DNA from 3 places in the Psychrobium sp. MM17-31 genome. Region 2 is predicted to be linked to each of the others. Evidence: predicted binding sites of a transcription regulator. Region 2 holds the regulator's gene; each other region holds the start of a gene.
The links. Region 2 encodes MetJ, which represses methionine synthesis genes. Its sites were predicted from a motif close to TAGACGTCTAGACGTCTA; they were not measured.
Positions count from the first base shown of each region.

Region 1: a site for MetJ is predicted at 958-975, ahead of metA (homoserine O-succinyltransferase). Genes of this name have one in related genera too.
Region 3: a site for MetJ is predicted at 1,031-1,048, ahead of metK (methionine adenosyltransferase). Genes of this name have one in related genera too.

Region 1 covers NZ_JAKRGA010000003.1:713,709-715,991, reverse strand. Annotated here, with positions in the region: gene MHM98_RS12020 (prolyl oligopeptidase family serine peptidase) at 1-781, opposite strand, end outside; gene metA (homoserine O-succinyltransferase) at 1,032-1,970, shown strand; gene MHM98_RS12010 (hypothetical protein) at 2,082-2,283, shown strand, end outside.
Region 2 covers NZ_JAKRGA010000005.1:32,167-34,449, reverse strand. Annotated here, with positions in the region: gene MHM98_RS14890 (ATP-binding protein) at 1-1,086, shown strand, start outside; gene metJ (met regulon transcriptional regulator MetJ) at 1,155-1,484, opposite strand; gene metB (cystathionine gamma-synthase) at 1,723-2,283, shown strand, end outside.
Region 3 covers NZ_JAKRGA010000003.1:539,705-541,987, reverse strand. Annotated here, with positions in the region: gene metK (methionine adenosyltransferase) at 1-994, opposite strand, end outside; gene MHM98_RS11205 (hypothetical protein) at 1,236-1,460, shown strand; gene MHM98_RS11200 (hypothetical protein) at 2,201-2,283, shown strand, end outside.

The sequences.
Region 1 (2,283 bases), on a different contig from region 2:
CGTAAACAATATTCACTGATTGCTTACCATCGCGCAATACAAAACCAGAAGCTGCTACTGATGATGGGTCGGCGTGGAAAACTTGTTTAGCGCTCGACAGTGGTGTGCCGCGATTCCAAATCTTAACAACACCCGGGTAACCTGAATCCGTTAAGCTGCCTTTACCGAAATCAGTACCGACAAATACGGAGTTTTCGTCGCGCCAGCTAATTGAATTTTTGGCTTCTGGCAGGGTGAAACCATCTTTAACGAAGGCTTTTTTACTGATGTCGAATTCACGCACGACAACTGCGTCGGTACCGCCTGGTGATAAACTGACTAAACAGCGGTTGTAGTCTGGGTAAAGACAGTTCATACCTTTGTAAACCCAGCTTTGGCCGTCTTTTTTAGCCAGCTCGTCGATGTCTAAAATCGTTTCCCATGTCGGGTTTTCTTTTTTGTACTCTTCTAGCGTTGTACGGCGGTATAAGCCGCGCTGATTGTTTTTGTCCGTCCAGAAGTTGTACAGGTAATCGCCGCGTTGTGTGGCGTAGGCGATACGGTCGTTTGAGTTAAGTAGCTTAAGGTTTTCATCATAGCTCTGTTGATAAACAGGGTTTGATTTCAAGCTCGCAAAGGCTTTGTTGTTTTGCGCATCAACCCAAGCTAGCGGTTTTTCACCTTGAACTTCTTCAAGCCATAGATAATCGCTGTCAGGTTTGACAACGGCGTTATTTGTCGTTTGGCAAGCTGTCAGCGCTAGGGTAGCAAGCGATGCCGTAACAATTGCAGTTTTTTTCATGTTAGCAATCCGGTTGTTTTTGTTCTTATAAATGAGTGTATTGAAAGTGGGGATGTCCCATTTTCGGGATTTTTCAGCGAATAAATGTATCAGCCTTAATGACACAGTCAACAATAATGGTGGCTTTTCTAGTAACGAGATGTGAATGTAACCTGACTAAAACAAATAATTCACGATAAACATCTAGACGTCTAGATGCCTTTGGGTTAAATTATCTACACTTGTAGTAAAACAAATTAGCGAGTGCGCTGTGCCAATTAATATTCCCGATAAACTGCCTGCCAAAAACGAGTTGCGACAAGAAAATATTTTCGTCATGAGCGAGTCGCGCGCCTTGAGTCAGCAAATTCGTCCGATGAAGGTGCTATTACTTAATTTAATGCCCAATAAAATCGAAACAGAAACTCAGCTGTTGCGCTTACTAGCTAATACGCCATTGCAGGTGGATGTGGAATTTCTACGTATTCACAGCAACATTTCAAAACACACACCACAAGATCATATGAATGACTTTTATCGCGATTTTGATGAAATCAAAGATAAAAACTTCGATGGTTTGATTATTACCGGTGCGCCATTGGGTGATGTTGATTTTGACGATGTGATTTATTGGGAGAAGATAAAAACAGTATTCGATTGGTCGCAGCAGCACGTTACCGCAACGCTTTTCTTATGTTGGGCGGCGCATGCGGCTTTTTATCATTTGTATGATTTAGAGCGTTACATTCGCGATAAAAAAATCGCTGGGGTGTTTTTACATCAGCGCAGTCAGCTTCACGATCCACTGCTGCGTGGTTTCGATGATGAATTTTGGGTGCCGCATTCTCGCTTGGCACAAATGAATGTTGATGAGCTGCGTCAGCATCCTGATCTCGATATTCTCGCTGCCTCCGATGAAGCTGGGGCTTACTTGGTGGTGAGTAAAGACAGACGCCGTTTATTTGTTTTGGGGCACCCTGAATACAATGTCTCGACACTTGGCGATGAGTACAAGCGGGATAATGATGCGGGATTATCACCATCGATTCCAACCAATTATTTTCCTAATGACGATGCAAGCCAAGAGCCAAGAGGTTGCTGGCGAAGTCATGCTAATTTATTGATTTCAAATTGGCTTAATTATTATGTGTATCAAATTACGCCATTTGATTTATCCCATTTACATCGCCGTACGCCTTGGGAAAAGTAATTTCGGATAATCTGAAAATAATTCTAGTATTGGTAGAGTTAGCGACTATAATCAGCGAGAAACCACCGTTATCGGTGGTTTTTGTTTTTTTGTCATTGGAAGAGTTATCTGTTGAGAATTTTATTAATACCTATTGTTTTAATGCTAACTGCCTTTTCAGTTTCCCATGCCGAAGAACCAGATAAATTATTCCAGAACGACTGGGATTATAGTGAACAATTTCCTAGGGATGCGCGACAAAAAGTCAGCCATAAAATTTCTCAACAAGACTCGAAAATTCACATATTGCAGCTCGCCAAGTTAGATATCACTC
Region 2 (2,283 bases):
GACTATAAGATTTCACTGTCTTTGGTGGAAGAAAACAGTGTTGCATTGCCCTCATCCTTAACGCAGCAATTGTCACAAGCTGGTGGTTTATTGTTGGGGGAAGAACACGAGGCTTATCTATATAAGCGAATTGCAGGACATGATGGCTATTTACTGCATTTGCAGTTACCAATGGTACAGGAGCACGCCAATTACAATATTGATTTGATGTTAACGCTGCTACTTTATTTGGGCGTAACCGTGATTATTGTGCTGTGGACATTGCCACTGACGCGTCGTTTGCATTTACTGAGCAGTGCCGCTGCTAAGTTTGGCGAGGGCGATTTGTCGGCACGCGTTCCCAAAGCGCGCTTTTCTTATATTCAGCAATTGGAAGATAGCTTTAATGCGATGGCAGATCGGATAGAAACGCTGCTAATGGATAACAAGGTATTGGCGCGCAGTTTGTCTCATGATATTCGAACCCCTGTGGCTTGTTTGCGTTTTGGTATTGAGGCGGCGATGACTGCAGATGATGTTGCCAAGAAAGATAAATACCTCAGCCGTATGGACAGTGAAGTCACGCGGATGGAGGAAATGACGGCGGCTTTTTTAGAATACGCAGGTATGGAACGTCAGCTGGGTAGTGTCCGTTTACAAAGCATTGATTTGGTGCAGTGGCTTGAAACCTTGTGTAAAGACTTGGGGCATTTAGCACAGCAACAAGAAATTACGCTCAACTTCGAGACGCAAGAGTCGGTGGTGGTGTGTGATATTGATAGCCAATGGTTTTATCGCGCCGTACAAAATTTGATTAGTAACGCTATCGATTATGCCGATGGCCAAGTTAGTTGTTTATTGTCGCGAGACAGTAAGGGCATTTATATCGATATTGATGATGATGGCGAAGGCATTGCCGAAGACAAGCAAGCGACGATTTTCGATCCCTTTGTGCGACTAGACTCTCAGCGTTCGCGTGAATCGGGGCACTTTGGATTGGGCTTGGCTATCACCACAAAAATTATGGACTGGCACCATGGCAGTGCGACAGCTCGCAATAATTCTAGCCTAAAAGGCGCAAGGCTTCGATTAACATTGCCTGTTTGATTAAAGCTAAAAATAAAAAAGCGACTCTGAGAGTCGCTTTTTTGTTATCTGATTATTACCGAAGATAATTAGTCTTCGTTATTCTCGGCTAGGTAGGCTTCTAGGGTTCCTAGCTCTTCCATTAATACGCGAGCAGCTTCTGGAATTGCACTTGGCTTGTCTTTAGATAAATCGCTATCTTCTGGTAATGGTTGGCCAGTGTAGGCGTGTAAGAAAGCTTCACACAATAATTCGCTGTTAGTGGCGTGACGCAGGTTGTTTACTTGGCGACGCGTGCGCTCATCAGTCAGGATTTTTAACAGTTTTAATGGTACTGATACGGTGACTTTTTTAACTTGTTCGTTCTTTTTACCGTGTTCAGCATATGGACTAATATATTCGCCATTCCAGACTGTCATGAAAATACCTTTGCTATTATAGTGAGTAGTGAGTTGTTACAGTGGGTAATTGTAACACCCTGTATAAAAAATCCTGCCGATTTTAACGGTTACATGAGCACTGTCAAATATAAGCATAAACTTATTCTTATTTAGACGTCTAAACATCTTGACGTCCATGCGTGCTTCGTTTAAATTGGCCATCTAGACATCCTTTATAACCCAGTCATTCATTAAGTCAACTTTTGTTGGAGGTTTTATGAGCAAATTTGGACACCAGACCATTGCAGTGCGCGGTGGTATTGATACAGATACACAGTACGGTGCTGTGGTTCCTCCTATTTACCTTTCCAGCAATTACACTTTTAAAGGCTACGATCAACCACGTGAATATGATTATGCTCGTCGTGGCAATCCGACCCGTAGCCAATTCGCACAAGCATTAGCCGACTTAGAAGGTGGTAGTTACGGCGTGATTACCAGTACTGGGTTGTCGGCAATTACCACAGTTATTCAGTTGCTATCGCCACAAGATACATTAGTGATCCCACACGATTGTTATGGCGGCACCTACCGTATGTTCGATCATTTAGCGCGTCGTGGTTTGTTTACCTTGGTGGTTGTCGATCAAGCAGATGAAGCGGCATTAGAGAGTGCATTGTCACAAAAGCCGAAGATGGTTTGGTTAGAAACGCCGAGTAATCCTTTATTGCGTATTGTCGATATCAAATCTATTGCCGCTAAAGCAAAAGCGATTGATGCCTATGTGGTTGTAGACAATACGTTTTTAACGCCAATATTACAGCAGCCATTAAGCTTG
Region 3 (2,283 bases), on a different contig from region 2:
CGCGTACTAGGCGAATCAATGTTGCTTCGTCAACTTTCGCTGTGCCGAATGTCTCGATGCTGATTGAGGTTGGATCAGCAACACCAATAGCGTATGACAATTGGATCTCACAACGATCAGCAAGACCAGCTGCAACGATGTTCTTAGCTACATAACGCGCTGCGTATGCTGCACTGCGGTCAACTTTTGATGGATCTTTACCAGAGAAAGCACCACCACCGTGACGAGCCATGCCGCCGTAGGTATCAACAATAATCTTACGACCAGTTAAACCACAATCGCCCATTGGACCACCGATAACGAAACGGCCAGTTGGATTAATGAAGTACTTAGTATCTTTAGTTAGCCACTTCTCAGGCAGAGTAGGCTTGATGATAGTTTCCATTACCGCTTCAACTAAATCATCTTGACCAATAGTGTCACAATGCTGTGTTGATAAAACAACGGCATCGATGCCAGTGATAATGCCATTTTCATAAGCAAAAGTGACTTGTGATTTTGCATCAGGGCGTAACCACGGCAATGTACCGTCTTTACGAACTTGTGCTTGGCGTTTTACTAACTTGTGAGAGTAGGTGATTGGCGCAGGCATTAATACATCAGTTTCATTGCTTGCGTAACCAAACATTAGGCCTTGGTCACCCGCACCTAAATCTTTAGGATCTTCACGGTCAACACCTTGGTTAATGTCAGGCGATTGCTTACCGATAGCATTTAAGATTGCACAAGAGTCAGCATCAAAGCCCATGTCTGAATGAACATAGCCAATATCGCGAACTGTGCGACGAGTGATCTCTTCGATGTCTACCCAAGCTGAAGTAGTGATTTCACCACCAACCATTACCATGCCAGTTTTTACGTAGGTTTCACACGCTACACGTGCTTTAGGGTCTTGTGCTAAAATTGCATCAAGAACGGCATCAGAAATTTGATCGGCAATTTTATCTGGGTGACCTTCAGAAACTGATTCTGAAGTGAAAAGGTGTTGTGCCATAGCAGAAAGCCTTCCGTTAAAATTTAAAAAGGTGTTTTTACGTCTAGACGTCTATTGTAATGAAATAAATAAAAGATGCCATAGCAATTTATTAATTAGTGGGACACAGTACTCATTTAGTCGAGTTGTTGAATAAAATAAAGACAATCGAATTTCGGCCGATAACAAGGTATTAACATCAAAGAGTTACTAGCTACGTTTAACTGAGTCTAACCAGAGTGGATTAAGAAAGGAGCAGCACATGTCACAAGATCTGTTGTATTCAATTTTGCCACGCCCTATGAGCAATAGCGTTACGCCAGCGAAAGAGGGCATAAAGAAAATCGACAAAACCAATAAAAAGGGCATTGTCGAAGAAGAGAAGACCACCTTAACTGGCGAAGAGCCAACTTACACCGTGGACAAGCAGCAAGAAAAACAACCATCGTCGAAAAAGGATGATGGCGGTTTAGATACTTATGCGTAATCTCGCAAGGATGCGGATTTGGTGATTAACTTTTTATAGTTTTCGCTTTTCGTTCGACTATGCTGTCGTTAGATAGTTATGGTTCTTTCATTTCTAAGCAATATCTATAGTTGCTTTTCCGCTATTTCCTTCTTAACAAACTAATTCTACTTATTATCTGGATTCTTTCCGCCTTTCACGCATTTCTTTGTTTTATACTAATTTAAATGATTGTAATTATTAGATATTTAATTTATCTTTCGTTTTTACCATGAATTTGGTGCGAACATTTATCGCGCCAGCTTCCGCATATTAAGCTGTTAGTAGGCATATGAGATTTATCGATAACTATAAATTTGTCATATTAATGACCGTAGGGAGTTTAGCACTTTGGGGGCATATGTTCGTTTTGAGCTACATCGACGATCCAAGGTTCTTCGATCACTCATTAACTTCCGATGAAATGTATTGGTGGGAAGTAATCATACTTTATCAAGGTTTGTTCTTTACTTTCGCGATTTGGCTGACTTCGTCTTATCATTGTTTTAAGCGCACAAGTAAACTCTTAGCAATTTTAATTTGGATGATTTGGCCATTGGTTTACCTTTATAGTTGGAGTGTTGTGATAATCGCATTTGTTCGACGTGAACCTACTAACAAGCCTCTAAATTAAGATTTACTAAAACTTTCACGCCATTTGCTGAGCGAATCGCCCGCCAGCCATGGTTCACTTATTAGAGAGGCGTTAAGCACAAGTAACTATGAAATTGAGCGAATTCGAACAATCCGTTTTGGATACTCTTATAGAAGGAGATCTTGAAGAAGATATCATTAAGCAGCAGTT